3 regions of the Pelorhabdus rhamnosifermentans genome follow, and region 1 is predicted to be linked to each of the others. Evidence: riboswitches for the same ligand, from Rfam matches in the RefSeq annotation. Region 1 holds a riboswitch; each other region holds the start of a gene.
The links. Region 1 has a riboswitch for cyclic di-GMP ahead of Ga0466249_RS05215 (response regulator). Riboswitches for the same ligand answer to the same signal wherever they lie in the genome.
Positions count from the first base shown of each region.

Region 2: linked by a shared signal. The riboswitch ahead of Ga0466249_RS16650 (methyl-accepting chemotaxis protein) and the one ahead of Ga0466249_RS05215 (response regulator) in region 1 are both predicted to bind cyclic di-GMP.
Region 3: linked by a shared signal. The riboswitch ahead of Ga0466249_RS21215 (sensor domain-containing diguanylate cyclase) and the one ahead of Ga0466249_RS05215 (response regulator) in region 1 are both predicted to bind cyclic di-GMP.

Region 1 is NZ_JAHGVE010000003.1:70,802-81,563, reverse strand. It holds gene Ga0466249_RS05225 (methyl-accepting chemotaxis protein) at 1-80, opposite strand, end outside; gene Ga0466249_RS05220 (chemotaxis protein CheA) at 124-2,166, opposite strand; gene Ga0466249_RS05215 (response regulator) at 2,193-2,555, opposite strand; cyclic di-GMP riboswitch class I at 2,680-2,764, opposite strand; gene gltA (NADPH-dependent glutamate synthase) at 2,871-4,256, opposite strand; gene Ga0466249_RS05205 (sulfide/dihydroorotate dehydrogenase-like FAD/NAD-binding protein) at 4,238-5,080, opposite strand; gene Ga0466249_RS05200 (TIGR00366 family protein) at 5,250-6,575, opposite strand; gene Ga0466249_RS05195 (3-hydroxyacyl-CoA dehydrogenase family protein) at 6,975-7,925, opposite strand; gene Ga0466249_RS05190 (sigma-54-dependent transcriptional regulator) at 8,014-9,414, opposite strand; gene Ga0466249_RS05185 (ATP-binding protein) at 9,392-10,762, opposite strand, start outside.
Region 2 is NZ_JAHGVE010000015.1:23,198-33,959, reverse strand. It holds gene Ga0466249_RS16670 (2Fe-2S iron-sulfur cluster-binding protein) at 102-290, opposite strand; gene Ga0466249_RS16665 (FAD-dependent oxidoreductase) at 308-2,158, opposite strand; gene Ga0466249_RS16660 (TetR/AcrR family transcriptional regulator) at 2,329-2,970, opposite strand; gene Ga0466249_RS16655 (sensor domain-containing diguanylate cyclase) at 3,248-4,744, opposite strand; cyclic di-GMP riboswitch class I at 4,857-4,941, opposite strand; cyclic di-GMP riboswitch class I at 5,379-5,464, shown strand; gene Ga0466249_RS16650 (methyl-accepting chemotaxis protein) at 5,527-7,242, shown strand; partial or broken gene Ga0466249_RS16645 (transposase) at 7,596-8,105, shown strand; gene Ga0466249_RS16640 (alpha/beta hydrolase family protein) at 8,427-9,593, opposite strand; gene Ga0466249_RS16635 (flavodoxin family protein) at 9,637-10,692, opposite strand.
Region 3 is NZ_JAHGVE010000025.1:38,178-48,939, reverse strand. It holds gene Ga0466249_RS21220 (DUF6612 family protein) at 582-1,526, shown strand; cyclic di-GMP riboswitch class I at 1,794-1,879, shown strand; gene Ga0466249_RS21215 (sensor domain-containing diguanylate cyclase) at 1,981-3,774, shown strand; gene Ga0466249_RS21210 (MmcQ/YjbR family DNA-binding protein) at 3,809-4,168, shown strand; gene Ga0466249_RS21205 (MurR/RpiR family transcriptional regulator) at 4,288-5,031, opposite strand; gene Ga0466249_RS21200 (PTS lactose/cellobiose transporter subunit IIA) at 5,281-5,595, shown strand; gene Ga0466249_RS21195 (PTS lactose transporter subunit IIBC) at 5,629-7,317, shown strand; gene lacG (6-phospho-beta-galactosidase) at 7,343-8,779, shown strand; gene Ga0466249_RS21185 (S-layer homology domain-containing protein) at 8,950-10,389, shown strand; gene Ga0466249_RS21180 (glycosyl hydrolase 53 family protein) at 10,490-10,762, shown strand, end outside.

The DNA of each region.
Region 1 (10,762 bases):
ATTCCAGAGGCAACCAAGCTGATAAAGACCACCACAAAAAAGCCGGTCAATATTTTTGCAGTCAAGCTTTTTTTCAACATGATATCACTCCTAATCGCAAATGTATGGGCAACGCCAGCCTTACTACCCATCGACGCCATTTGAACTAGCTCGTTGCATTAAGCCGCTTATGTCCAGGATTAAACTGATACTCCCGTCGCCAAGTAAAGTACAGCCTGCCAATCCTTCCACGTGCCGAATGTTCTTAATATAAGACGGCAAGGCTTTTACAACCACTTGTTGCTCGCCAATCAGTTCATCCGCAAAGAGACAAAATAGTTTACTTTCGTTTTCTACCATAATAATGATCCCATCTGTAAAACGAGTAATAGTAGTGTTTACTTTGAATATCCGATGGATTCGGAGTATGGGATAACATTGTCCTCTTATCATGATCATTTCATTACCATCAGGATCAACTACAAGATGACTTTCCTTGGCTTTAAATGACTCTTTTATCGCAGTAATCGGAACAGTATAACGAGCATCCCCCACACTGATCGTCATGCCGTCAACAATAGCAAGTGTAAGGGGAATTTTTAAAGTAATGGTCGTTCCCATACCGGGATTGCTATCAATTAATACAACGCCGCCAATACTATTGACATTTTTGATCACTACATCCATACCCACGCCTCGGCCGGAAAATTCAGTTACTTCCTTATTCGTCGAGAAACCAGGGGCAAAGACAAAAGAAAAAATTTCCTTATCAGTCAACTCACTTTCAAGTTTACGTATCAACCCGTTTTCTCTCGCTCGCTGCAGTATCTTTTCCTTATCCAGTCCACGACCATCATCTTTTATAAGAATAAACACGTCATTACCAGCATTCTTCGCTTCCAGTGTGATCTTGCCATCCGCCCGCTTTCCTGCTGCCACTCTTTCTTCACTACACTCAATACCGTGGTCAACTGCATTTCGAATCAAATGCATGAGAGGATCGGCAATATGCTCAATAATGTTTTTATCAACTTCCGTAGCTTCCCCAACTAATTCCAGCTGTACTTCTTTATGAAGCTTCTTGCACATATCGCGAACAATCCTATACATTTTATGGAAAGTTGTCGTCAGCGGTACCATGCGTATCGACATTACCGTGTCCTGGATGTCACCAGTAATCTTTCCCAACTGCCGAGCCGCTTTACTAAAATTATCAAGCACTAATCCCTTCAAATCGGGATTTTGCGTTACCATTGCTTCTGAAATGACCAATTCTCCAACCAAATCCATAAGCTTATCCAATTTGATAACATCCACACTAATCATACTTTGGTGACCTACGCTAAAATTCTCTTTATCTCGAACTTCAGAAGATTGTTCTTTCTTCACTAGAATTTTGTCCGCTTGATCTTCTAGTATGATCTGCTTGTGCTGAACTGAATTCTCCTCATCAGGAACCTGCATCTCTTCGAGTTCAAAATCCCGAAGCAAGATGGTATTGCTCAGAACAGCCTCAATCTCTTTACGTGAATGTTCCGTTGAAAAAGATAGTTTGAATCCTTCTTTGCGAATAATCTCGGCTGTTGCATCTTCTTCCATAATATTGTCCGGTATATATTCAATGTTTTGGACAATGTTTTTTAAGTTGTCCAATATGGTATAGGCCCTGATATTCTCCATTTCGCAGCCAGCTTCAAAAAATATTGTAGCCTGGAAAAAGCTCTGTTTTCCAACAGATACACTCTCGGTCTTAGCTGTTTTCACACTATCCGGATTCACTTGTTTCAATGCTTCCAAATAATTTTTGATAGTAGTATCTAATAAAGACACATCATTGTCAGCCTTGCCACCCTCTCTAACATTTTCCAATCCGTCTTTTATAAAATCAACACCCGCTAAAAGTAGATCTGATAGTTTAATGAAATCAACATTGGATGGTTTAACTTCGCGCAGATAAAAAAATACATCTTCGATAGAGTGGGTAAGTATAGCAATATTGTCAAACATCATCATTCCTGATGCACCTTTAATGGTGTGTATTATCCTGAATATTTCGTCAATACTTGTGAGATCATATCTATCAGATTTTTCATTGCTTAATATTATTTGTTCCAATTGCTCTAGCAGTTGCCCCGTTTCAAACAAATACATATCAAGCATCGGTTCCAATGTTTGATCATCTGACATTATAATTCCCCCTTGGGTTTGCGCTTTTACAAGGCAGAAACTTTTTGTAGGGTCTCTATCACTTTGTCTTCCTTAAATGGCTTCACAATAAAATATTTCGCACCATTCACAAGTGCTTCTTTTACATAACTTGTTTGCCCCATCGCCGATACCATCACAATCTTAGCTTGAGGATCTTGTTGCAAAATATCTTTTAATGCCTCTATCCCCGACATTTTAGGCATAGTAATATCCATTGTTACAATATCAGGCTTGTATTGGGCATATTTTTTTATTGCCTCTTCACCGTCTTTAGCCTCTCCAATAACTTCATATTCGTTCTTTTCAAGCAACTTTCTAAGAGCAAACCGCATAAAAGACATATCATCCACAATTAATACCTTTTTCACACCATCAACCTTCTTTCATTACTTTTTTAACAATGAAATTGACTGAACACTTTGATCCGACTTCAAAGTAAAAAAATAACACCTGGGCATAAATATGCTAGGTGCTTAATCGCTGCCAAAAGGAAGCGGCAACCTGGCAATCATAGACTCGCGTCCTTAGACCCATAGCTTTGCGCCCTTACCTTTCAGTAAGTTTGCTAAATAAGTTATATTGCAAATATAACACTAATCGACATAAATCGTCAAGACGAATGTCCTAAATTAACAGTATTTTAATCTATGCACGTCTGAGGCTTACTATTGATTGTATACTGATTATTTTTCAGCCAAATATTCATTGATCGCTTTGGCAGCCCGTTTACCAGCACCCATGGCGCTGATTACCGTAGCTGCCCCTGTAACAATGTCGCCACCGGCATATACGCCTTCACGCGTAGTCAAACCATTGTCATCCACTGTAATCGTCCCCTTCTTAGTCACAACTAAGCCGGGAGTTGTTTGCGGAATGAGTGGATTTGGCGTATTACCAATCGCAATAATAACGGTATCGGCAGGTAAAACAAAGTTTGATCCTGCGACCTCTACGGGCCTGCGTCGTCCCGACGCATCAGCTTCACCCAATTGCATTTTGACACACTCTAAACCACTGACCCAACCTTTATCGTTGCCTTGAACGGCAAGCGGATTTGTTAATAATGCAAGCTCAATGCCTTCCTCTTTCGCATGTTCAATTTCTTCCCGGCGTGCCGGCATTTCTTCTTCCGAACGACGATATACCAACCATACATGTTCGGCACCCAGGCGCATAGAAGTACGAGCCGCATCCATGGCCACATTGCCGCCACCCACAATAGCAACATTTTTCCCCAGCCAAACAGGTGTATGTTGATTGGGAAAATCATAGCCCTTCATCAAATTTACCCGAGTTAAGAACTCATTAGCTGAATAAACTCCATTATAGTTTTCACCAGGAATATTCATAAATTGCGGTGCCCCCGCTCCTGAGCCGATGAATACGGCTTCAAAGCCTTGAGCAAATAAATCCTCAACTGTCAGTGTCTTACCAATCACTACATTGGTAATAATCTCTACACCTAGTTTTTTCACATACTCAACTTCAGCAGCGACGATGTCCTTGGGTAGGCGAAATTCGGGAATACCGTACACTAATACGCCTCCCGCCTTGTGCAAAGCTTCAAAAATGACAACTTTGTAACCGGCAAGGGCCAAATCACCTGCGGCTGTTAAACCGGCCGGACCCGCTCCAACTACAGCTACTTTTTTATTTCCAGCCTCAATAGTCGGCAATTTTGTCGTACCTTGATTGCGCTCATAATCAGCTACAAAACGTTCCAATCTACCAATCGCTACTGCGGCACCCTTTTTGTTGAGTACGCAATGGCTTTCGCATTGGGCTTCCTGCGGACATACACGACCACAAACAGCAGGCAAACTGCTTTTTTCTTTTATTTTTTGCGCAGCTTGTTCATATTTTTCGCTGCGAATCAATTGAATAAAGGCTGGGATATCTACTTCTACGGGACAACCAGTCCGACAAGGTGCTGTCTTACACTGCAAACAACGATTGGCTTCAATTAATGCCGTTTCAGCAGGATAACCGGTAGCTACTTCGCTAAAATTGCGTCTACGCTCATTCGGACACTGTTCAGGCATGGGCTGTCTTACTTTTGACAGTGGCATTGACATTTGCCCCCTTCCGTAGAAGCTTGTTTTTCCTGTTCAACATACATCCGCTGACGCGCCATTAAGCTAGCAAAATCAACTTTATGACCATCAAACTCCGGACCATCAACACAAGCAAATTTCGTCTTATCGCCTACTGCCACTCTACAGCCACCGCACATTCCAGTACCATCAACCATAATGGGATTAAGGCTTACTATTGTTTTAACGCCATAAGGTCTCGTCGTTTCGGCCACCGCTCTCATCATGACTACGGGACCAATAGCAATGACCTCAGCAATGGGTTCATCATCTTCTAATAATTCTTTTAACACATCCGTAACAAGTCCCTTACGTCCGTGAGAACCATCATCTGTGGTAATAGTTAATTCGTCGCTTACTTCGCGCATGTCATCTTCTAAAATAACAAGTTCGCGATTGCGCGCACCAATAATACTGACTACTTGATTACCTGCCTGATGCATGCCGCGCGCAATAGGGAATATTGGGGCAACACCAATGCCACCACCCACACATACGATCTTACCCATTTTTTCAATCTGCGTCGGATGACCGAGTGGCCCTACAAAATCTGCTACTCCTTCGCCAACTTCCAATTCTCCTAATAGACGAGTAGAATTCCCCACTTCTTGAAAGATGATCGTAATGGTACCCTTCTCACGGTCAAAGTCAGCAATAGTCAAGGGCACTCTTTCACCATTTTCATTTACCCTAAGAATAATAAATTCGCCTGGTTGCGCTTTCTTAGCAACAAGTGGCGCATCAATCACAAGTTGATTAACGCCTTGTGACAGAATCTTCTTTTCAATTATTTTGTACATTGGGCTCCTCCTCTTTCTAATGTTCTTTTTATACTGACCATAAAAACTACTTAATTTTCATAGCAAGATTCATACCAATAATAGCAGAAAAATTTTTAATCTGGTTATTGCTAACCAGATTAAAAAATTTCAAATTACATCCTTTCAGAACGCACTTAAAAAATTTGACCTATAGGAAATACAAGCCAATAAGGAAGATGGGTAAGCTCCAGAATAAAGCAGTTACACAATATCCCATGATGTCACGTACACCGAGTCCGGCAATGGCCAACGCAGGCAAAGCCCAGAACGGTTGCGCCATATTCATCCACTCTTCACCATAAGCAATAGCCATCGCTGCTTTACCCATGTCAGCCCCCAACGCTTGAGCTGCTGGCATAACAAAGGGTCCTTGCACAACCCAGTGGCCGCCACCTGACGGAACTGCCAAGTTAATTAATCCTGAGCTAAAGAAAGCCAATACGGAGAAAGTCTCTTTAGTCGAAATACTTACAAACCAATTTGTGATAATTCCACCTAAGCCGGAATGCTCCATCATAACCTGAATAGCGGCATATAAGGGAAACTGTACCATGATACCAGCTGTACCACGGGCAGCGTTAACAACAGCCCTCATATAAGACATCGGTGTTTTATGAAGCATAATACCGGCAGTAAAGAACATTAAGTTTACTGTGTTCACATTAATATTAAAACCATTTTTGCTAAAATACATAAATAGGTATATACATCCAAAAGCGCCCACTACCATAGCTAATAAAGTGCTTTCTTCTGCTTTCTCGGCCCAAGTGGCATTGGGTCCAAGTACTTTGGAAGTTGGTGCTTCTTCGGCAAGCAAGCTGGGATCTACGGCAATGACTTCATCTGGTTTAGGCAACATCATTTTACACAAGAAAGGAATGCTTACAATCAATGCCAGAGTAATGAAGATATTGTAATTCGTAAATATAGTCTGGGTAATTGGAATCAAACCAATCGTAGCTTCCATGGGATTGCCTTTAGTAGCGGCTACGAGCGGTACGGAACCTGATAGTCCACCATGCCAGGTTATAAAGCCGATATAGGCGCTGGCAATGAGTAGTCTGTAGTCCGATCCGGCTACTCTGCGAGCTACCTCACGAGCAAATAAAGCACCTACAACCAAGCCAAAACCCCAGTTAATTGCACTACATACTGCTGACATAAAAGCTACCAGCATGACGCCCTGTGCTGGAGTACTTGCAATAGAGGCAAGGCTCCTCATTCCTGTACGCAACAGCGGCGAACTTGCCAACGCATGTCCGGTCACAAGCACCATCGCCATCTGCATGGAAAAGGCTAATAAATTCCAAAATCCATCGCCCCACATTTGAAACATCGCTATTGGACTGCTCGGAGTGATAGCGATACCAAAAATAAATACGATAATGGTTAAAAGTATTGCAAAAACAAGCGGATCTGGTAGAAAGCGCTGTACGATCATGGTAAGAAAACGTGAAATGGATTTAATCATCATCTTATCTCCTCGTATAATTTATTAGGACATATACCGCTTGATCCGGCAGCCTTTATACAAATGAAATTTTTCACATGTATAAGAGAACACTACACACCTCCTCAGTGATATTCGCAGCGATCAAGCCTCTGCAAACTTATAATTGCAATTATCATGCCAAACCAAAAACCTCGTTTCTTTTGCTGGAAATATCACATTTTTCAGCTTATTAAACGATGTTTTTCTTGGTTTAGTGTGCAAAAAATTGCACATTGACTACTTTTTGCATACTTGCAGCATAAAAAAATCACTACGCTTACCAGCTTAGTTTGCACACTGACTACTTTTTGCATACTTACAGCAAAAAAAAGTCACTACGCTTACCAGCTTAGTAGGCGTAGTGATTTAAGATATAAAAAATTAGAAAGTCATTTCACGATCTTTTTGCAGCCACTCAAGCAAAATGCTTTCACGTGTTTTCTTAATTTTATTGAATTTATCGGCATCTGTCCAATCATACAAGCCTTTGCCGCTTTTTGTACCTATATTGCCGGTTGCTTTAGCTTCTGCCAACATTTTAGGAATCTCGGAATTATTACTAAGATCTTTCAAGAGATAACTTGCAATATTATAAAAAATATCAAGGCCACCTAAATCAGCACTCTCTAAAGGTCCTGTAGTGGATAAGCGACGTCCCAAACTGTATTTCACAGTTGTGTCGACAGCCTCTGGTGTGGCAATTCCCTGTTCAACAATATACAGTGCCTCGCGCAATAAAGCCATTTGCAAACGATTACCAATAAACCCTAATGCTTCACGTTTTAAAGCAACTGGTTTCTTACCAATCTTCTCCATTAGCTTCCAAGTAACATGAACAGTTTCAGCAGAAGTATACTTTCCTGGCACAACTTCGACTAGCGGCACAAGATGAGGTGGATTCCAAAAGTGGGCTACAACAAATTTATCTTTACGCTGTACAGCTTCAGCAACTGCTGTAGGACTAAGCCCCGAAGTATTTGTGGCAAAAATAGTATGGGGTGCACAAAGTTTGTCAAGAGCAGCAAAAACCTGATGTTTGATTTCGATTTCCTCAGCCACCGATTCGATGACAAAATCAGCACCTTCTGCCGCTTCTTCCAGTGTTGTTACACCTTTGATTCTGGCGAGAATACTGGGAATATCTTCTTCGGAAACTAAGTTATGCTCTTTATAGGTCTCGAGCGCGGTTTTAATCCCCTTAAAACCCCGTTCAACACTTTGATCCGACCTGCCAAACATCCGAACATGATAGCCAGCCATAGCAAATGCTATGGCTGTCCCATGTCCCATCGTTCCAGTACCCAAGTTACAAATATTTTTGATCTCTTCCATTTGCACTGAAGATCCCTCCTCTAAAATATCGATATAGCTAGCATTATATTTTAATGCAATAATCATGCCAATGGCAAGAATATTCTATTTACTCAATTTGGGGTGGATCTAACTCAGAATTTTTGCCCAAACCATGCTCTACTACCTTATAAAGTAGGGCACGCCGACTGATATCAAGAGCCTGGGCCGTTTTCACCTTGTTACCCTTATTGTGTTTTAAGGCATTTTCTATGATCTTTTTTTCTACGCGACGCATACTCTCCTTCAAAGTATCCACCTTGGAAACCAAAACATCGGAAAGCTCACTTGAAGGCAGCAGCCCAGGAAGGTCAGAAACATGAATAATTCCTTGCGACAAAATCACCGCCCGTTCGAGCACATTGGCCAGTTCCCTGACATTTCCCGGCCAATTGTACTGACAAAGAAGATTCATGGCTTCAGCTGTAACAAGAGGCACGTCCAAGTGAGCTTCACAAGCAAAACGTCTGATAAAATGATCAACAAACAACGGAATATCCTCAGCACGTTCCCTTAGCGCTGGTACATGAATAGGTACTACTTTTAAACGGTAATATAAGTCCTCGCGAAAAGTACCTTTACGGACTAAGTCTTCTAAGTTACGATTGGTGGCAGCAATGATTCTCACATCTACCTTAATCGTTTCCGTACCGCCAACCCTGTCAAATTCTCGTTCCTGCAGGACTCGCAGCAGCTTCACTTGAATAGGAAGCGGCAATTCGCCGATTTCATCTAAAAACAAAGTTCCTTTATTCGCAAGTTCAAAACGTCCCAATTTTCTAGCCGTTGCCCCTGTAAAAGCACCCTTTTCATAACCAAACAATTCACTTTCTGCCAGTCCTTCCGGTAATGCACCACAATTCACTTTAATAAATGGGCAGTCCATGCGAAAACTGTTATTATGAATGGTTTTAGCAATCAACTCTTTGCCACTGCCGCTTTCACCTGTGATAAGTACGGTAGCATTTTTCTGGGCAACCCGTCCTACAACCTTATAAACAGCCTGCATAGCAAGACTTTTACCCACAATATTTTGGAATTGATATTTATCTCGAAGTTCACTTTTTAAAGAGGATAGCTCAGCTCGCATACTACGCATTTGCAGTGCACGATCTAAGACAATCCGCAACTCATTCACATTCGATGGTTTAACCAAATAATCGAAAGCCCCCATTTTCATGGCTTCAATCGCTGTATCAATAGTCCCATAGGCAGTCATAAGAATGATCGGTATTTCCGGGAACTCGTCATGGATTAACTTAAAGGCTTCCCAACCGTCCATACAAGGCATTTTTATGTCCATGATAATGGCAGAAGGCTTGTTTGCTCGGGTCATTTCTAAAGCTTTGAGCCCGTTTTCCGCTAAATAAGCCAGATATCCTGCCTTAGTAGCCACCTCATAAAGCAGACGCCGTACAGTGAGTTTATCATCTACTATTAATACAGAATTATGAACTTGTGTTGCTGTCATGAGCATCACTCCTTACTGCCGGAAAGATTAAGGTAAATGTACTGCCCTTGTTCATCATAGACTCCACTGCAATAGAACCATTCCAACTTAGCATTAAATAATTAGCAACAGACAAGCCTAGACCTGTGCCGTTTTCTTTGGTAGTAAAAAAGGGGTCAAATAATTTACTGAGATTTTTCGGTTCTATGCCAGGACCACCATCAGTAAAGCTTATATGCACCTTATCGGAAGACGCAACATAATAGGAAGAAATTTGAATCTTGCCCTTTCTATTCATAGCCTGAATGGCGTTAATCATAATATTAAGCGAAACTTGTTTGAGCTTTTCTTCATTGGCCATAATATCAGGTAAAGCATCGGCAAAATGTGATTCAAATATTACTTCCGTGCCACTCACTCTTATTTCAGCTAATATCAAGGTGTTTTTCAAAACTTCATTGACATTTACCCTAGTCACTAAATCTAAGGTTGGGCGCGAAAATCCTAACAACTGTTCGATGAGATGGTTCATACGGTCTACCTCAGTAATAATGATATCGGTATATTCCTGGCGTTCCTGAACGGTTATATTTTCATTTTGTAATTCTGCAAAACCTTTAATAGCCATAAGCGGATTGCGTATTTCATGTGCTAAACCAGCAGCCATTTCACCAATAACAGCCAGACGGTCCACTCGCTGCACTTGCTCTTCCAACATCTTTTGAGCGGCAAGATCATGGGCCATCGCGTTTATTGCCAAAGCAATTTCGCCCATTTCGTCACGCGGCGGTACAATCTGATAAGATAAATCTTCCCGTATTTTTACAAGTCCCTTTTTAATACGATTAATACCCGTCATCAGATGATTTAACACAAAAACAATACCAATAAGACCAATAATTAATCCACCAAATATTGCCCATAAAAAGTGGCGTTTCATATCCATTACTTGTGCCTCAATATCAACATTGAGCTCATTGGCCCAAATATAACCAATAATATTACCATTGCGTATGATAGGCTGCATGGCATTCATGATTTGTCCACGAACTAAATCGCCCACTTGAACGCGAGGCACACCCGTGTCCATGACTACCCGCCCTTCATGATTGCTGCTAATAGGCAACCCCACTTTATCGGCATATACATTACTGGGGCCATAGGTAATAATGGCATCTAATTCACGGGAATAATACCCCACTCCTATTCCTGGATAAGCTTGAGCTATTTGATCAGTGTAATACTGTAGTTCTTGATTGAGTACCTTAACTTTCGTGTCATGACTAGCATTTTGCGCTCCATTTTTTTGCAGGATGTCGTCATATGTGCCTAGCAAATTATAATCAAGCATTTTCCCTGCACCAAATAG
Region 2 (10,762 bases), on a different contig from region 1:
CAAAGCCACAAGATCGCGAACGATATTGCTGTTTTTAGGTTCAAGGAGCAGTTCGCGAACGTCGCCAACCGTATACGTGCAAGCGAGCGTTGGCATACTATTCACCTTGAGCAGCAGATACCGTGATCACAGGCACTGTGGCGATAATAAGCCAGAGAGCTGTCGTGATGCTGTGAGATGTAGTCAAGCGTGTCCATGACCGTCCATTCTGGTTGGGCCGGAACCTCAAAGCTTTGGAAAAAAGGTTTTTTTCCGCTGCCAGGGTCAAATCTGTAAACTTTAATAATCATATTTAGTCCTCCTTTAATCATTCGCTGAAAACGGCATTCTTGAAGTTGAGATCCTGGTTCTTAATGTAAGCGGGGATAGAGACCTCTTTGCCGGTGGGAATCTCATACTTGGTCTCCTTGGCCTTACGGGTACGGAAAGACATCTTTCCCTTGTCGTCGCTGACGACGATGCGGACCGCCCAATTGTCGTTGTCCACTTCCTTGTAGTCATGACGTATATGGAAGCCGCGGCTTTCCTTGCGCATATTGGCCGCACGCAGACCAGCCAGCGTACAGGTCAGCAGGTTCTTTGCCTCAAGAGAGCGGATCCAGCCGTAATTGTAACGCAGGCTGTCACAGGGCACCGAGATGCTGGGAAATGCTTTTTGAAGTGCATCTATCTGTTCAATCGCCTTAACCATATTTGCTTCAGTACGGCAGATGCCGAAGCCGAAATCGGCAGCCTGCTCGATTTTGTGGATGAATTCAGCACTATCCATGCCGCCGGTACGTCCCAAAGGGGCAGTCATGTTTGCAATGACGGCGTCAATCTGCTCGGCATCCGGCTCTTCGATCACTGCGGCTTTTGCGTAAGCGGCAGCGCTCTTACCCGCCCTGTTGCCTTGAACAATCATTTCGGTGGTAGCATCGGCAACGCGGCACGCTCCGAACACACCGCTGCCAACCTCTCCAGCCGCATATAAACCTTTAACGGTGGTTTCCATATTCTTACTGATGACGACTCCGCCCATGGTATACTCAAAAATCGCACCAACCTTTACTTTTTTGCCGTTGGCAAGCACATAGTCACAATAGACGCGGATGTCGTCACCGTGATAGAAGCCCGGACGATAGAATGCACTCGTAGTGTCGATAAGGCGCTCAAAAGTAGCCCTAATCTGTTCGTCACTCAGGCCGGAAATATCATAATACATGGTGTCGCCGGGCATGCCACGTCCCTTTGCAATTGCTTCCGACCAGTAGAAGGTGTTAATCAGTTTTTCCAGCTCGCTGCCCTCGGCAACCTCCGCCATCTCGCGCGGGATTTCAATCGGCTTGCCATCCTTGTCGATCGAGGGAAGAGATCCCGAAAAAGCCTCGTAGATGAACGGCAACAGGGAACCCTTAAAAGCTTCGGGTTCCATTGCGGTCGGGCATGGAAGATGGAATTCCATGTCTGCCAGTTCCGCGCCAGCACGATAAGCCATCGCCATACCGTCACCGGTCATATCGCTGTTTGTGCTCTTGGTGGAAAACGGCTGATAACCGCCGGTCGCCAAAACGACTGCTTTTGCGGCAAATCGGATGATTTCACCTGTGTAAACGTTAACGCCAATCGCGCCGATGACTTTGCCATTCTTCTTGAGCAGGTCAACAATCATAACGTCTTCGACTAGAACGGAACCCGGATTCTCCTTCAAGCCCTGCAGCAGACCTCGCCCCATGCTCCTGCCAGAAAGCAACCAGCCGCCGGGTGCCATGAAGATCTGCTTTTGTCCGGCGCGGTCACACCATTCGTGGGTTTCGTAAACGACTGCAGGCGAGTCCTCCACAAACTGTTCGGCCACATCCTGTTCGGCAAGGAAGAAGCTCTGCTTGATGATCTGTTCTAGTAAAAACTCTTTTGTTAGGTTTTCGTCCCCGCCTTCAAACCCGTACACGTTTTTAGCGCTGTTGCCGTCCATGGAATAGCTGCCACCGATCATGATGGTGTTTCCGCTGTTACCAACCTTGCCTTTCGAGACAATAACGACTTCAGCGCCTGCTCTTCTGGCTTCTACAGCGGCCCAAACACCTGCGCCGCCCCCGCCGATGACCAGAACATCGGTCGTAATAGTTTTGCTGACCTTAAATTTTGTCAATGATATCTCCTCCTGATTAAAAATCATGCGTTTTCCTCCCTTTATCATAATGAATGAATTTATTCACTCATTATGATATATTGTTTTATTTTAAATGTCAATGAATGAATTCATTCACTTAATTTCTAATAAAAAATGCACATGCAAATCAGAAGACTTTTCATGTACATTTTCTTTCGTATATCAAAGTAATTTTACTAATCTGCTTTCATCCCCAAAACACGTGCTGCCATATCTTGTGTAAAATTAAGAAAAGAATACATATATTCTTGAACATTATCTACCGGCATATCTTCATGGAATGTGTGGACCAGCCCGGTAATTAGAAATTTAGCGGTTCTGGGTACATTACTGCAATAAAAAATATTTTCTTTAATTCCCTGTTCTATTATTGGAATCATAACAGACATCCATTGATTTGCTACATAATCTAAAAGAATCGCTCTGATCTCTGAACCCTCATTATATCTGGACTCAAATTCATAATGGTTTATTGAAAAGTCAAGCATGCGATTTATTACAAGATTGAATTTTTCAATTGCAGGTATATCCTGTGATATTGGAATTTTCATTTGCTTCACTGCTTGTTTTGCATAATACTCAGAAGATGCCGCAAAGATTTCTGTTTTAGATTTAAAATATCGGTAACATAAACCGGGGGATACGTTCATTTTTTCAGCAATATCTTGAATGGTTGTATCTTCATAGCCCTTTTCAGAAAACAGCTTTAATGCGGTTTCAACAATCTCTCGACGGCGTTGATCTGGTTCTTTTGATATACGTATTTTACGAGGACAACCATTCTCGCCCTCTGAAAATCTATTTTTTGATAACGCCATATGTTTGCCTCCAATCGCCTTCCGAGTGAATGAATATATTCATTATTATCCATTTTTGCTTGTTTGTCAAGGTAACGATACCGATAAGAGACATCTGACAGTAGGCCTAGGCAATGTGCCTAAGCCTACAACGTTATGTTTAATGCCGCAACTATATCTACTAAACTCTGTAAAGCTAAAGATACTTATCCTCAAATTAGAAAAGTGGATCGGCTACACTAAACTAATACGCTTGCCTTGCCGGCCATTAACCTATCACAAATCTCAATCTCTTCGGCTAATTGCTGATCACATATGCTGTTACTCTATTTTTTGTTTCTTTGCTAATATAAAGCGCCTTATCGGCGAAATCCAATAATGCATCTACAGAATCAGCATTTTCAGGATAAGTTGCAATGCCTATACTTACTGTACAACCCTTTAATGTTTTTTCACTCTGCAAGCGTATTTTTTCTGCCAAAGATATGATTTTTTCCCGGGCGACATTCCGCAAAATAATTGCGAATTCATCTCCACCAAAGCGAAATACAAATCGAATCCCTACAATTGATTGCGTTATCGCGGTAAATTCTCTTAAAATATCATCCCCTGCTAAATGACCATATGTATCATTTAGCTGTTTGTAGTTATCAAGGTCTAGTATCATTATTCCTAGATTATCCAAAGAATGAGCTAGCACTTCGCCATTAAGCAATTCCAATATTTTGTCAAAAGACCTACGGTTATAAGTCCCAGTCAATCCATCAATGTCTGCAGCCCACTTTAATGTAGTATGAACTTCTTCAAGTCTTCTAATGGTGTTGTTATATACTTGAATCATATCATCAAATTCAGGCGCATAGTCATAAGAAATAATTTGTTTATACTTTCCTTTTTTCACAGAACTAAACGCCTCGACTAATGTATCTAGTGGCTTCGTGTATCGCCGTACTGTATATGTGCCAATAGCAATAACTACAAATATAGTAAATATCGATATAGCTAGAATTTCGTAAATCATCAACCTTCGGATTCGTGTTACCTCAGCAGTAGGAGTATTCACGCTAACAATCCAATTTAATTCGGGAACCTTACTATATCCAATATAGTGTTCTAATCCAGTATATTTTATAATAGCCGAGCCTTTACCTCCTTGCAAGTGATCAGCTATACTAGTTCCTTTTCCGATACTTTCCTTGTCCGGATGATAAACGATAATTCCTTGGCTGTCAGTAATTGAGATGAATCCCCCACGACCAAATGATTTATTGTCAAACATCGATGACAAACTATTTTCATGCAGCCAAACTGTCCCAACAACTACACCAACAATATTACCATTTTCAATAATAGGAGTCGCAATAGAGACAACCTTCCGCCCATGATTACTCGTGTATACACCACTAATATAAGTTTCCCCTCTAATAGCTCGCTGAAAGTAATCACGTTGTGACAAATTCAAACCTGAAACGTCCTTAACTCCACTGACAAGCATAACATCTCCATTTTTATCAAGTATCGAAATCACATTTACTTCTGGAACAATTTGATTGATTTTATCAAGAATAGCTTGATTGATATTAGGATCAGATGCAATAGTTTTTAATGAAGCCTCAATATTTTTAAAATACGCTAAGATCTGTTCAGCAAAATTATTCGCGGCTTTTTCATTAATAGTCAATAACAAATCATCAGTATTAGCAAGAAAAAATCTATCAAAAATAAAAAATTGAATGAAACTACTCATGATAACCAAACTACCGAGCAACAATGTAAATTTATATAAAAAACTCATTCAATCAATCCAACTTTCGAAAATCATTTCGGCTAAAAAAACATTTTTCCGTCACACTGGCGTTTAATTTTCATTAATCTTATAAAATAAAAAAATTGTCAAATTGCACTTTTCATGCAACCTGGCAATCATAGATTTTAAATCTTTAGATCAAGGCTTTGCGTCCCTCCTTTTCAAAAGGTTTGCTAACTATATTTATTGTCAATAGTATCCACATAATAATCCCGCTGCCGCCTCCCGCCAAATAGCCGAAGGGCGTTTGTTGCAATATCTTATCACATTAAATGAAAAAGCGCAGCCCCAGCAACGCAATAAAAAATATATTATCCCTAACTCGCATTTATTATAGCTGATCAAAATATTAAATGCAATATATTTCAAAAAACAGGTAATAAGGCCTATTCCAGCAATAAACCAGAATGGGCTTTATACGTCAAAACAAGAAAGGCTTCTCAAAATTCTCCATTTTATTCAAAAATGTTCTGTGTTACCACAAGTCCAGACGCGCAAAAGCTGCCTCCAGTACAGGATAAATGACTCATGTTTTGCGAAGAAGAGGACTATTGTAGAACAGCGTCGAAAAAAATTACCATATAGATGATTTTCCTTTAGAATTTCTATTTTAGAAATTAATACTATATTGCAGCAAACTTATCGAAAGATAAGGACGCAAAGCTATGGGTCTAAAAATCTAGGATTTATGATTGCCAGGTTGCTATTTGACATGTGTCATTTTAAGCAATCTGGCAATTTTTTTATAATTATCCACTAGGAGGAATAGCATGAATTTTTTTGATAATATGAAAGTAGCTCAAAAACTAAGTATCCTTATTCTTATCGCATTTTTATCTATGAGTATTGTAGGTTATACGGGGTACCATTACCTCCAACAATCAAACACCGAAATGACTACTATGTACGAAGACTACTTAGTACCCGTCGCACTTATAAATGAAAACAGTGCGCATATTAATAAAGTCAATTCAGCCGTAATGGAACTGATGCTCACAAAAGACGACAAAAAAAATCAAGAATTAAAGCAAACTATCGATGAGCGGGTAAATTCCTTTAATAACAATCTGGCAAAACTTGAACAGACACATTTAGATGACAAAACCAAGGAAAAATTAGCCGGAATCAAAACAACCATGCAAAAATTTCGAGAGGGTAGAAACGCTGTTATGGAATTAGCTTTGCAAAACAAAAATGCTGAAGCCTATGCATTATATGTTTCTGCCGTAGACCCGTTAGCAACAGATGCTCTGAACAGGTGCGATGATCTTTCTAAGTATTCTATTGAAGCATCAAAGAAAATAAATGCTAATAACAAAGTATCCTTCGAAAAAGCAAATCAGATTAACTTAGCAATTATTTTTGTATCTTTTGTAGTATTAATTCTAAGTGGGTTTTATATTACTAGAATAATTACAAAACCTCTCCATGCCATGGTGCTGATTTGCAAAGAATTTGCAGCAGGAGATTTTCGCGATAAGCCGCGAAGATTTATCAGAAAAGATGAAATCGGCCAATTAGCTGATGCTCTGGTAGATGTGAGAGGCAGTCTCCGTATACTTATGAAAAATGTCAATGAATCAGCAGAACAGGTGGCGGCTTCTTCAGAGGAACTGACCGCTAGTGCCGATCAGTCAGCACAAGCTGCTAACCAGGTTGCTGAATCTATTACTGAAGTAGCAACAAATGCAGATCAACAACTAAGTGCAGCTAATGACACATCTGCGGTAGTGGAACAGATGTCGGCCAGCATCCAACAAATCGCTGCCAATGCTAATGAAGTAGCTGGACAATCTGCCCAAGCATCTGATACGGCTAATGAAGGAAATAAGTCCGTAGATAAAGCAGTCAGTCAAATGGCTCATATCGAACAAACAGTTGTCTCCTCTGCCCAAGTAGTAGCCAAATTAGGGGAACGCTCGAAGGAAATTGGCCAGATTGTCGATACTATCTCAGGTATTGCTGGTCAGACAAATTTACTAGCGCTCAACGCTGCCATTGAGGCCGCAAGAGCCGGAGAACAGGGTCGAGGCTTTGCCGTAGTAGCAGAAGAAGTCCGCAAGCTGGCCGAGCAATCGCAAGAAGCGGCTAAACAAATCGCAACACTTATTAGTGAAATTCAAGGGGACACCGACAAAGCCGTAATAGCCATGAACGATGGTACTCGTGAAGTCAAGTTAGGCGCAGAAGTCGTCAATGCTTCCGGACAAGCCTTTCTAGAAATAGCAACTGCAATAACACATGTATCAAGCCAGGTGAAGGAAATATCCGCTTCCATTGAGCAGATGGCTATCGGCAGTCAACAAATTGTCGGATCAGTGAAAAAAATCGATGAACTAAGCAAAAAAGCAGCTGGAGAAGCACAGACAGTATCAGCTGCAACCGAGGAACAATCCGCATCAATGGAAGAAATCGCTTCATCTAGCCAAGCATTGGCCCACCTAGCAATGGATCTCCGCGAAGCTGTTAGCAAGTTTCAAGTTTAATGATAATGTGAAACGTTCCTACCCAGCTGCTGCCAGAGTAGGAACGTTTTTCTTTGCTAATAAATCCGGATCGGATTACAGGATTAAACCTTTACGCAAAATAGAACTAAGTCATACTAATTTTTTCTTAAACCAAATAAAATGGCACAGCTGCAAAAATCCCAGTTATTCCGCCAAACCAGAAAGGGGCGGAAGCTCCGAAGAGATCCCATAGAAATCCGGCAATGATTGATGCTGGTAATAGCGCGGTTCCCACCACCAGCGCATGCAAACCGAAAACCGAAGCTTTTTGACTTCTCTGTGCTATATCCGCCAGTAACGCTTTTTCAACGCCTTCCGTCAGACCGATATAAAGACGTCAATTTGATAATCAAGAACCATTGGCCGTTGTTGTAAGTGATTTAACCTATGTAAGAGTCAACCATAAGTGGAATTACATCTGTGTTTTGATTGATTTATTCAATCGCGAAATTATTGGCTATAGTACAGGCATTTATAAAAATGCTCCACTTGTGTACCGGGCATTTGCCAGCATCAAAACGAATTTGAAAAACATCTGCCTGTTTCATACAGATCGTGGAAATGAATTTAAAAATAAATTAATTGAAGGAGTTCTTGAAACATTTGAAATCAGGCACTCGCTGAGCATGAAAGGCTGTCCTTATGATAATGCCGTCGCAGAAGCTACATTCAAAATCATCAAGACAGAATATGTTCGTAACTATCACTTTGAAAATCTTGGCGAATTAAATCAAAAACTAGCAAGCTACGTAATTTGTTTTAACAGCAAAAGAATACATTCAACATTAGGTTATCTAAGCCCATTAGAGTACAAGCTTGCACACCTTAAAAAAGCTGTCTAGTAAAGTGTTGACATACCAATGCCTTCGATTTGAATATTCTCATGGCAGAAGGCCACCCTTGGGTTGTCCCGGATTTGAAGGCATTTGACATGATGATGCTCCCACGACAGAGAGTAAATCTTATCTCCGTGGCAAGCGGTAGAGACCACTCTAGAAGTTACTCTATTATTGCCTGCTCGCCGCGCTTAATCGCTTACGCACCATTGAACTAACTTCTCCCGTAGCTACATCGGATCCCAGGAAATTAATAACAGCAAGGTTTCTTGGCTGATCCATTATATTCCATGCATAAATCAAAAACCCTACTAATCTATCTAGTCCTCAATTTGATTTTAAAAGTTTTATCCAAGAAATAACTGTATCAAGAACAAGTTTTGTGTTACCGGCATTGCAGTGGTTTTCAGCCTGCTCTCTTTCCGTAAAAAGTCTGTATGTTAGTGAATGGACGTTGATTAAACGGTCAATAATCGGTTTATAAAACTCCACAGGAATAAAGTGGTCTCTCTCTGCCCCGATAAGCAGGAAGTCCTGGGTAATTCTATCGGCAATATCCAAATATGTAAACTTATTTATTGTCGATAGAAATTCATATGGACTTCGAGCCCCCATATTATGCATGCCGTGGTTTATCGCCCATTCCATCTGGGGATCTTTTTTCATTTGATTGCCCATCATATAATTCACAGTCTCTTCGTCCCCATTTTCCATCAAAAAACGCATCGTATCCTGCATAACCTTTGGCTTTCCGACCAGAAGCAGATCGAACAAATTAGGCAATAAGCTCCAAGCGACAACTCGTTTTATTCTCGGCTCAAACGCCGCAGCTCGCGGTGCGAGCATCGCCCCGAGGGATAGCCCGATAATTGACACATCATCCAATTTAAAAAAATCCAAAATGGCCTTGACCGGTTTTTCCCATTCCGGTGTAAAAATCATGCCTTCTTTCCTAAGCACACCGCCTTGGCCCGGTCCCTCAAAAAGATATACCGCAAAACCATTATCTCTTAGGTATAGAATCATCTGCAGAAATTCTTCCATGTAAGAATCATATCCGCCATGGAGCACTATGGTGTCCATAGGTTTACCGTTTTCCGGCTCTACGTACATAACCGGCAAGTATCCTGTTCCAAACGGCACCCTATCCTTTTTGACAATTCCCGACGCAAATAACTCGGTGTTATATTCATAAAACAGTTCAACTGCCTTATCATACGTTTTTAGCTTATCCGGGTCTCCATGGACCATAAAAAACTCCGCCATCCGATAATAAGCAATGGCATGCTTTATTCGATTTTCTCGAAAGGCATTCTCCGCCAGTTTCATCATTTCGGTTTTCCACGTTTGAATGCTGGTAATTTGCGGAGCAGCGGTTTTTAACTCATCTAAGTCTCCATTACTCCAAGAAAAGGTTCTGTTTAATTGATAATTGAAATTCGGATTCGAATGAAGCTGAAACGTTCCTTTTGAAAAACTGATCTTGTTCTGCATAGTATTGACCTCCTCGTAAATTTAATGAAACTCATTTAGCAAACTAATATTTAGGGCGTATTTGCATAAATATCTCTTTTGTAATATGATTTAATCCTTGCTGAGCAGCCTTCTTCTCTAAAGCCTTCTTTACAACATCCTGTAAAACATGGGGAATTGATTGTTTTAACTCTCTCAGCGCCTCGCCATCCCATTGAATGGCAGTGCCAATATTAGAAAGGTCGGTATTAATAATAAAATCGTTATCATGAAGCACATTTCGTTCCCAATAGTCTTTCATTCTATTGGTGATTTCATCACCGGCCAGTATGCCGCCTATGACATTATTCATAATGTGACTTTGATGAATTTGGGCACCTTCAGGTGTAAACCTATTAAACTGATCAGATTGATCTTTGTTTAAACTTAAGCCACATACGGCACAGGTTGGACCGCCGTCCTTATTGATTTTGAAAGCATCCGCCAGGCAATTAGGACAGATCAATTTATCTTCGCACTCGTTAATCGAGGATTTGATTCCTCTTCCTTGTGCAATCGAACTAGCAAGATTTTCACCAAGTTGACCCACTAATCTTAGCTTGCTTGGAGATAACAAGACCTCGCCTTTATTGAACGCTTGCCCTATAACAAATTGCCCGAGTATTTCGCAGTTGTACAGTCCTAAAAATAGACTAGAATAAATTCTCTGCAGTGGATACCATACCGATTGACCCCCGCCTGCCACCGAAACCGCAACACCGTATTTTTTCTTTTTACTATTGGCCATTTTCTCAATAGCCCAAGCGGCCGACCTATCCATTACAGCCTTTAATCTTGAAGGAGGGGATAAATAATAGCAGGGTGACGCCAGTGCAATTGCATCCGCTTCCTCTATCTTGTTCTTTATCACCTCCAAATCATCTTTCAACACACATTTGTGAAATTCGTTGCTGCATCCTAAACAACCAATACAATGTCCAATTTCAAGCGCCCCTAAATTCAGGACCTCCACCTGATAGCCCTTTTCCTTAGACGGCTTAAGAAGCTCGTTTAAAATAATCGAACTGTTTCCATTTTTGCGAGCACTAACACAAATTCCCAAGACGCGTTTACCTTCCATCTTAACTCCCCATTCAGTTTAGTTACTAAACCATAAATCACACTTTAATTTTTGAAATCGTTTAGCACTT
Region 3 (10,762 bases), on a different contig from region 1:
ATAATCAAATTAAACAATAGAGTCACCACAGTAACTACAGAGAATTTTTCATAAACCATTGATATAGATACTATTAAATACTCACCCGGAATAAATCTGGTTCAAACAGTGATAACTAATGACAATTTACTGTCACATGTCACAGTACCCTGTAGAAATTATTCCCTAGGATACAGGTTATAGTGATTTTCCAAAATATTTTACAAAAAATCACAAAAACTATGTTACACTTTCGCAGTTTTGTAATATTTATATATTAAAATTAAAAATTAAAAAAGGAAAAATATATATTTATACACGCACCAACCCGCTAAATATAAGGATTTTAAACAACACCCAATAACATAAGGGTTAAAAATTGTACAGACGCTATTACCACTCGCTACAAAATAATTATTATTTACCCAGTTGGAGAGATCTTAGCCAATTTTTTTATGAATATAGAGCTGTTAAAAAATATATAGGACCATTTATCCCATTGCGGGAAGATTGATTGTAAATCGTAGGGGGCTATTCTATACTAATACTGTATGGAAAGCAGTGGAATTTATAAAAGGGAGTTTGATGACGGGATGAGATTTATGCGAAAGATCAACTGGGGTTTGGCTTTAGTATGGGGGCTGTTGTTTATGGCAATGGGTAGTTCGCTCGTTTTTGCCTCTGAGAAGCTGTCGCCGGAAAAAGCGTATTTGAGCTATGTATACCAAAATATGATGGAAGTAAACAGTGTGCATTGTGATATAACGGTCCAAGCAGATACGACAATGGGACAAATGAAGGCAGTAATCAATGGCGATGTTCAGTCGAACCCGTTGGGTTATAAAAGTGATATAAGTATTTGGACTCGGGATATGAAGGATAAGGAAATGACCATTCCCATGAAACAGTATCTTGAAAGAAGCCCTAGTGGTTTAGTCGTTTATACAATGGTTAATGAAAAATGGTTTAAGCAGATTGTTCCTGAGTGGAGTCCTGTGAGTAAAAATGACCTTTCTGCAGATGAAAAAAATGCTGCTTGGGTGAATCTGCTGCAGATGATGAAATCTGTGAAGCTTCAGAAGGAAACACCCGCTTATAAGTATATAGATGTTACATTAGATAGTATGCAGATCAGTGATGCGATTGCTGCGGCTGTTAAAGAAAATAATGTACAGGAAAAAGATATATTGAGCATGACTGCGATCGGGCGGATGGCTTTGTTAGCTGTCGGCGATTTGACGTATACTGTTAAAATCGATAAGGCAACAAAAATGGTAACAGAAGTGGATATGGATTTGACAGATCCGATTCGCAAAGGAGCGAACTTGTTTTTAGATCTAGTGCATCCAAAAGATCGGGCGAAAATGGAAGACTTCTTAACAAACTCGACATTGAGTATGCAGATCGTTTATTCGAACTATAATAAGGTAGATCCCATCGTGATTCCTCAGGAAGTAAAGGATACGGCAAAGGAATACAAGGCACCAGTACGGAAGGCACATTCTAAACAGGTTAAGCCAAGCGGTGAAACAGTAACTCGTTTGTAAAAACTAAATTGATCAAAACTTACCGTTGTTTGGACCAACTATTTTGCCTAAAGAAAGTCATTCCAAGAAAATTCTATGTTGTGGGGTGACTCGTATTGAAAATTCAGAAAAAGTTCTGGCTTTCATTGTCTATTTGCTTGTTATGCAGTCGTTAATGTGGGAACCGGTCCGGAGGTAGACGGCAAGCCCACCTAGAATCTTAAATTCTAAGGCGAAAATAAAGAGGGTTTTATCGAAGTTTGTCGAAATACCAGACTTAGAAATATAATTGCAATTGGGTGAACCTTTTAAAGAAGAGGATGTAAAGTTATGGGGTTAAAGATTATTTAATTTATGTTTGCCAGGCTGTCAAAATAAAGGTATACCAGACGTTATTTGTCTGGTTTTTTGTTTTATTTCGATTAGATCAATTTCAAAAGCCGGATGATAGCCGACCTACATAGGGGGTATCCGTTTGAAAACAATAAATACATTTTATGAGGATTTTAACGGCTTATCAGAATTTGTTCGAAACAATCAAAATATTTTGCGTTCTAACGAGAACTCCGCTGTACTAGTGCAGGTTTTCAATGGCCAATGTGACCAAGAATTTTTCAAGCGATTGTTAGCAGAAATTGCTGAATTGGTTCCCGATGCTCTTATTCTTGGTACAACGACATCTGGTGAAATTATAAATGGACAAGTGAATGGACTCAAGACAGTTCTGTCTTTTTCGATTTTTAAACGGACTGTAGTTAAAGCAGGATTCTTTCCAAAAGGAAACCAAAATGATTTCGATTTGGGTCGTAAAATAGCCTCGACACTTGGTGGCGGTAAGGCGAAGCTATTAATTTTATTTGCTACAGGAAGGACGATGAATTCTACCGCTGTTTTAAAAGGGGTAGAATCGGTATTCCCTGGCTTGCCTGTTACTGGTGGTAATGCGGGTCATAACGCTCTTGGCTGCTTTGTTTCTTGTAACGGACAAATTACAAGTTACGGTGTTGTGGGGGTTGTACTAGAGGGGGAAAATTTAAAGGTTAGTTGTTATTCCCATTTAGGGTGGCAACCCATTGGCAAAGAAATGACTGTCACTAAGGTTGATGGTTTAAGGGTGTATACTATTGATAATATACCTGTTTATCAGATTTATCGGAAGTATTTAGGCTTAGATAGAATTGGTAATTTCTCTAACGCTGTGGAATATCCCCTCTTAGTCAATAGAAATGGATCCCTGCTGGCTAGAACACCAGATATTTACTATGAGGACGATTCAATTTCCTTCGTGGCAGAATTAGTTGAAGGGGAAAAAGTTCGCTTGAGTTTTGGTGATATTGGGATGATCTCGGAAGCGACAGTCAGTCTTTGTCAAGAGATTAGGCAACATCCCGCTGAAAGTGTTTTTGTCTATTCCTGTGAGTCGCGCAGAGGATTTCTACAGGAGCTTAGTAAGATTGAAACTGAGCCACTGCAAGAAATTGCGAACACATCCGGCTTTTTTACTTATGGGGAATTTTATTATAGCAACAAAACTAACCAAGTACTAAATGCTACGATGACAGTCGTAGTTCTTGCTGAAACAGCTGGAAAGGTATTGGAACATACGGTAACGCGAGGAGAGGAAAATTCCAGCGTAAGCTATAAATTTTCTAAAGATAAAATAGTCGAAAGAAGTTCTGGGGTTCTTAAGGCATTAACACATCTAATCAACACGGTGACCGACGAACTGGTTACTGCAAATGAGAAGCTGAAATATGCCGGCCAACATGACTCGTTAACAGGACTTTATAACCGTGCATTTTTTGAACAGGAAATGGAGTTTCTTGAGACACAAGACGGTCCAGTAGGTATTGTTGTCTGTGATTTAGACTGTCTTAAAGTGATAAATGATACTTTCGGGCATAGTTTTGGGGACCAAATGATTTGTAAGGCTGCAAATGTAATTACCGAAGCATGTCGCAAAGAGGATATTGTAGCTAGGATTGGGGGCGATGAGTTTGCTATAATAGTTACGAATGCTACGTTATCTGGACTAAAAAATATTCGCAAGAGAATTGTATCTATAGCGGCAAAAACTAGAAGCATACAACCTGAAAATCTTGTTTATCTATCCGTTGGCTTCGCTCTTAAGACAAGCGGTGGGGAAAAAAGCTTGGATGGTGTTTTTAAGATCGCTGATGCAAATATGTATAGTCATAAAATGAGAAATAAACAATATTCGAAAAAGACGATTCTAGGAAGAACTGCCTTTGTAAACAACGACTATTAAGGAATAGGCGAAGTCACTAAGGAAGGGTGAGAGAATGAACTCCAAAGTATTTTATAACTATTGCTTGGCCCAATTAGGTGCCGTCGAGGACTATCCTTTCGGACCTGACGTAATAGTGTTTAAAATTGGCGCTAAAATGTTTGCACTTATGTCTCGTAGGAATAACCAGGATAATCTTTCATTGAAATGTAATCCTCATTATTCAGAGATACTAAGAAAGCAGTATTCAAGTATAATTCCAGGGTACCACTTAAATAAGCGCTGCTGGAATACTTTAATTCTTGATGGCAGCATTCCGGAAAAAGAAATTAAGGCTTTAATAGAACATTCTTATGAGTTGGTATTTAAATCTCTTCCTCGTATGATGCGTGCAAAGTATCAAGACGATTTTTAATGTGTCTTATATCGAGAGTAAAAAAATTCTGTGCGTTCAGTTATGAATTCTTATCGGACAATAAAAAAGTGCATGAGATAATTGATTTTCAATATCTCGTGCACTTTTTTTATTGTTCATTATTTTTTTAGTGTTAGGTAGTCAATAATGATTCTTGATAATACATAAAGCGGAAAGCGAGAAGTTACGTCTACCTTTGTGATCGAAGTATGTTTATGTTTATATCCCCATAAGGAAATGTCGGACATTTTTGTCAAAGGGGAATTCTCAGCGGAAGTACAAGTAATTAATTTCGCTCCGATAGATTTTGCATTTTCTGCAGAAACAACTAATTCTTCTGTTGTTCCGGATAGTGAGAAAATAATCAGCAATTCATCGGATTTTATATCTGTGGAAACTTTCTTCATAATGGCTGCATCAGAAATCTGAAAAATATTAAATCCTAATAATTGCAATTTTAATGAAAATTCCTGCGCGACGAGTATGGTTAAGCCTCTAGATAGGATATAAATGCGTGAAGCGTTTTTGATCAATTCAATCGATTGGAGAATTTGATCAATTGATATGTGCTCAATTGTATTAGTTACTTCCAATAATGATTTTTTTAAGATTTCATTTACCTGAATGGAATTTTCCGATTCGGAATTTTTTCTGGATAGTAAATATCGTAATTCAGCAAAACCATCAATGCCGCATTTTTTTATGGTCCTAGAAACGGTTGCCGGAGAAGAAAAAGTCTGTTCAGCAACAGCTCCGATCGACATATTGGCTATCTTATCCGTATTTGCATTAATAAAGGTAATGACTTGTTTTTCTGTAGCTGTAAGCCTGTCGTAGCAGGAATGATTTATTTTTACTAACATAAATAAAAATCCCACCCTTTCCATTCATTCTAAGAATAAATAGGAAATTTGTCAATAAAAAGAAAATAATGAAAATTGTTTCAAAATTCGAAAACAAAAGTAAATTTGAACGCAATATAATATAAACAAAAGACAAAAAGATAATATTGACTGAAAAGGTGGAGTTGTCAGATGAATTTATTGAAAAATCGTGCAAAGCGGAATATCGTGACTAATTATAAAATTTACTAAATTGCGGAGGAAGATAAGATGACGAATGAAGAGATGGAAATGATAACTGTTGAGATTATAGCTTATGCCGGAGATGCAAGATCAAAATACATGGAGTCCTTAGCGGCAGCGAATAATGCGGATTATGACAAAGCAGAAAAACTGATTCTAGAAGGTAATGATCTGATTACGGAGGCGCATAATACGCAGACAAAGGTGCTTCAAATGGAAGCTTCCGGTGAAAAAATTAAGGTAAACTTTTTAACAGTTCATGCGCAAGATCATTTGATGACAGTAATGCTACTGCGAGACCTCGTCAAAAACTTTATCAATTTATATAAAAAAACAAATTAATTCAATTTCATAAAATAGGGCGGAGGATTAGGTATGGAAAGATTAATTCATTTAATTGAAACGATGAAACCGATGTTTGAAAAAGTTTCATATAATTCTTATCTGAGAGCGATTAGAGATGGATTTGTCAGTTGTATTCCCGTAGTTTTATTTTCAAGTATGTTCATCTTGGTTGCATGTGTTCCCAATATATTCGGCTATGTTTGGCCTGAAAATATCAGTCAGCTACTATGGAAAGCTTATAACTATTCCATGGGAATTCTGGCAGTGTTAATGGTGGCAACCATTGCGAAGAGTTTAACAGATAATTTTAATAATTTGTTGCCAAAATTGAGACAAATTAATTCGGTATCTGTCATGATTGTTTCCATTTGTTGTTTCCTTTTATTAAGTGTTGAGTCTATTAAAGGTGGATTTTCAAGTGAATATATGGGAACAAAGGGCTTATTATCAGCATTTGTTGTAGCTTTTATCATACCTAATATTTATAAATTTTGCGTGAAAAATAATATTACAATCAAAATGCCTGATGAAGTACCGCATAATATTTCGCAAACTTTTGCTGATTTAATTCCGTTGGCAGTATCGGTTTTATTCTTTTGGTTAGTTAGTATATTTTTTAAAGATCTTGTCGGTATGGGATTCAGTGCATGGATTTTGGAAGTATTTAAACCGTTGTTTACGGCGGCAGATGGATATATCGGTGTGGCAATTATTTATGGTGCAATGGCAATGTTCTGGTTTATCGGTATTCATGGTCCTTCTATTGTAGAACCAGCGGTAACAGCAATTTATATTGCCAATATTGAAGCGAACTTAAATTTGTTTCAGGCAGGCGAACATGCAACGAATGTATTGACGCATGGTACTTCTTATTTTGTTGCTACATTAGGTGGTACAGGTGCGACTTTAATGTTTGCAGCAATGTGTGCCTTTATTGCAAAATCGAAACAGTTAAGGGCAGTCGGAAAAACGTCTATTGTTCCAGTATTATTTGCTGTCAATGAACCAATTTTATTTGGCGCGCCCCTTGTATTAAATCCGGTGTTTTTTGTACCCTTTATCTGTGTGCCAATTTTGAATGTTTGGTTGTTTAAATTTTTTATCGAAAATCTGGGAATGAATGGTTTTGTTTATATTTTGCCATGGACGACGCCTGGTACATTGGGTTTGATCTTAGGTACTGGTTTTGCAAAATTGTCCTTTCTCTTAGCTCCGTTATTATTGTTTGTTGATACTGTGATTTATTATCCATTCTTCAAAGTATATGATAAGCAATTACTTGCAAAAGAAATTGAAAATAACGGTGAAATTCAAGCCAAAAATCTTGGAGCAGTGCAAGCTCTGACTGCTGCCGGGAAGCAATCGGTTGTGCAGGCAGCTGTTAGTGAAAATGCTGATCAACAGTTATCAGTTTTGGTGCTTTGTGCAAGTGGAGCAACAAGCAGTATGCTTGCAAAATCAATATCTAAAGGAGCAAAACAAAAAGGTGTCAATATGGATTCTATTGCGATGGCATATGGACAGCATAAAGAAAAAATCAATGACTTTGATCTAATTGTGTTAGCACCGCAAATGGCCTCGATGTACGATGAATTGAAACATGATTGTGATGCAGAAGGTACAAAGTCAGCCACAACTTCAGGCAAAGAATATGTCGAATTGACGAGAAATCCTGAAGCAGCATTGAACTTTGCATTAAAAGTAATTTATGAAAATTAGAATATAGATAAAGGTGGTCAATAAAATGAATTCATTTGCAGGTGATTTTATCTTTGGCGGTGCAACGGCAGCTTTCCAAGTCGAAGGTGCGACGAAAGAAGATGGCCGAGGTCCGTGTTGTTGGGATGAATATCTCAACAGACCGGATAGCCATTTCAATGGAGATAAGGCAAGTGATTTTTACCATAAATATAAAGAAGATCTTGAGCTGTCAAGAGAGTTTGGCGTTAATGGCATCCGTATTTCTATTTCGTGGAGTCGCATTATTCCAGATGGAACGGGTGAGCTCAATCCTAAAGGCATTGATTTTTATAATCGGCTTATTGATGAATGTATAAAAAACAATGTAGAACCCTTTGTTACGTTACATCATTTTGATACACCGCAAGCACTCTTTGAAAAGGGGGATTGGTTAAATCGGGATACTATGGAGCATTTTATTCGATATGCAAGAGTCTGTTTTGAACATTTTGGTGATCGCGTAAAAAAGTGGGCTACATTCAATGAGCCCTGGTCAATCGCACAAAATGGCTATATTATTGGAAATTTTCCACCTAGCATTCGCTATGATATCCCGAAAGCTGTTCAGATTATGCATAATTTAATGGTTGTACATGCTAAAGCGATCAACCTATATAAAAGCATGGATCTACCGGGCGAAATTGGTATTGTCCATACGTTGGAAGGCAAGTACCCGATCAGCGACAAAGCCGAGGACAAACGAGCAGCTTATCTGGATGATACTATTGCCAATAAATTTATGCTTGATGCCTGTTTTAAAGGTGAATATAGTGCAGATACCTTTGCGACGATCCAAGAGATTCTCGCAAAAAATCAGGGTAACTTTACGATTTATGATGGTGATATGGATATTATCCGTGAGGCTGCTAAAAAAATCGACTTTTTAGGAATGAATCATTATTCCAGTCATTTTTTACAGGCTTATGATGGTGAAAGCAAAATGCATCATAACGGAACAGGGGAAAAAGGTACAAGTGTATTTGCTCTACAAGGGATTGGCGCTCGCGTAAGCAATCCAAATGTTGAAACTACCGATTGGGATTGGCCAATTTTTCCGCAGGGTATGTATGATATGCTGCTTAGAATCAAACGAGACTACCCTAATTATAAAAAAATTTATATTGCAGAAAATGGGATGGGCTATAAAGATGATTTTATTAATGGAAAAATTAATGATACGCCGCGGATTGAATACATTAGAAAACACCTTGCTTATATTTTAAAAGCCATTGAGGACGGTGTGAATGTAAAAGGGTATTATGTGTGGTCGCTGATGGATGTCTTGTCGTGGTCAAACGGCTATAACAAACGCTACGGTCTCTTTTATGTAGATTTTAAGACCCAGCAGCGCTATCCGAAAAAAAGTGCCTACTGGTTTAAGAAAATTTCCGAAACGAAGCAGTTGATAAATTCCGATGATGTAAATTATTGGTATTTATAGGATTCTTGTCACCGAGGGTCAGTTAGGCACAACCCTTATCAACCTTAGTTAATTCATTGGTGTTAAGATAGGAGGCTGTTGTAAGGAGAGAAATATTGGAAACAAGGATAACAATGTTCCTGCTTCTGTCAGTTGACTCCAAACTAAATTATTCAGTAGGAGGCAATACAATGAAAAAAAAGTTACTTCTATCGGCAGTAATTCTAGGTGCTTTAAGTTTTTCCAGCGTTGTTTTGGCCGCGGCCAATCCGTTTACAAGTGTACCGAAAGACCATTGGGCTTATTCGGCGGTTGAAAAATTGGTACAAGCTGGTTTAGTTGATGGGTATGGTGACGCAGATTTCCGCGGGGAAAAAGCTATTAGTCGTTATGAAATGGCAGTATTGGTTGCTAAAGCGATGTCCAATGTCAATAAAGCAGATGATGCAAATAAAGTAGCTTTGGATCGTTTGTCAAAAGAATATTCCGATGAATTAAATAATATGGGAGTTCGCCTAAAAAAAGTAGAAGATAAAATGTCTTCTTTTAAATGGTATGGAGATACGCGCTTGCGCTATTATGAAAATAAAGATAACAAAATGAAACAAACGAATGACGGTCACCAATCCAATTCCAGTCAATTTGAAGAACGGTTACGGTTAGGCTTCTATGGCGAAATCAATGAGAATTTATCAGTAACAGGCCGAATGAAATATGAAAATGCAATAAGAGTAAATGATGGCTGGGGCGGCAAAAATCAAAACTTCAATTCATGGGATAATAGCTACAGAGACCAGAATTCATTTAGACTTGACATGATTAGTCTTGATTGGAACCATGCCGATACAAAAGTTTCGATTGGTCGTACAGAGGTAAACCTTGGTCAGGGTATTCTCTGGTGGGAGAATCAAGTCGACGGTATTTATGCAACCCATAAGTTTGGTGATAATGTTACTGTCTCTGCAGGCTGGGGCGATTTAGCTGCTGAAGGTTGGCAACCTGTGAATATGGGAGCCTTTATGGCCAATATTGATGTGGCTACAAGTGATGCTACGCATATTACTATCAGTCATTTGAAAACCAATGATAAATTAAAAACAAGTTCTACGGAATATCAGTATAAATGGGAGGACGTCGGGGGAACTTGGCTAAACATACCTGTACTTACCAATGTATGGACTGACCAGCCATATGCTTTTGACCAATATGCAGTAGGGTTCAATACACAGTTGAGTGACAAAGTAAATCTACTTGGTGAATATGTAAAGAATAACGCCGATATAAAGAGTACCACCGCCAATGGCGTTCAGGATCATGGATGGTGGACAAGATTGACCTATGGCAAGCAGGATTGGCGCACAGCAAATACCTGGAAATTGTATGCTGATTTTCTTAGCCTCGGCAATGACGCTGTAGATTCCGATTACTGGGGCCACAGATTGAATGTAGCAGGTGGTAATGGATTCAACGGTGCTGGTGATAAAGGCTGGGGGCTTGGTTTAAGTTATATGTTAGCAAGCTGTACGAATTTAGAATTAACTTACTACAAACTTAAACCATATGATGAAGGTAAAGCCGGTTTTAGCAAATATGAAGATGTAGCTTATGCGGCTTTAACTTTTAGCTTCTAATACATAGACGTAAAAAAAGTGAATTTTGTGTACAAGGCAGGTATATTTACGGAAAAGTAGTAACTGGTATATTTTTTAATAAAATATATGAGGTGAAGATATGAAGAAAAACAAATTGGTTTCACTTATGCTCTCGACATTAATGATAGGCACAATCATGTTTAGTGCACCGAATGCAGAAGCTGCAATTCATGTAAATCCAATCGATGGTATTCGTCCTGACTTCATCAAGGGTGCAGATATATCGATGTTAAAGGAGATTGAATTAAAAGGTGGCAAATTTTACGATCAAGGAATAGAAAAAGATTGCTTAGATATTTTACAACAACACGGTATCAACTGGGTTCGCTTAAGAATCTGGAACAATCCGATA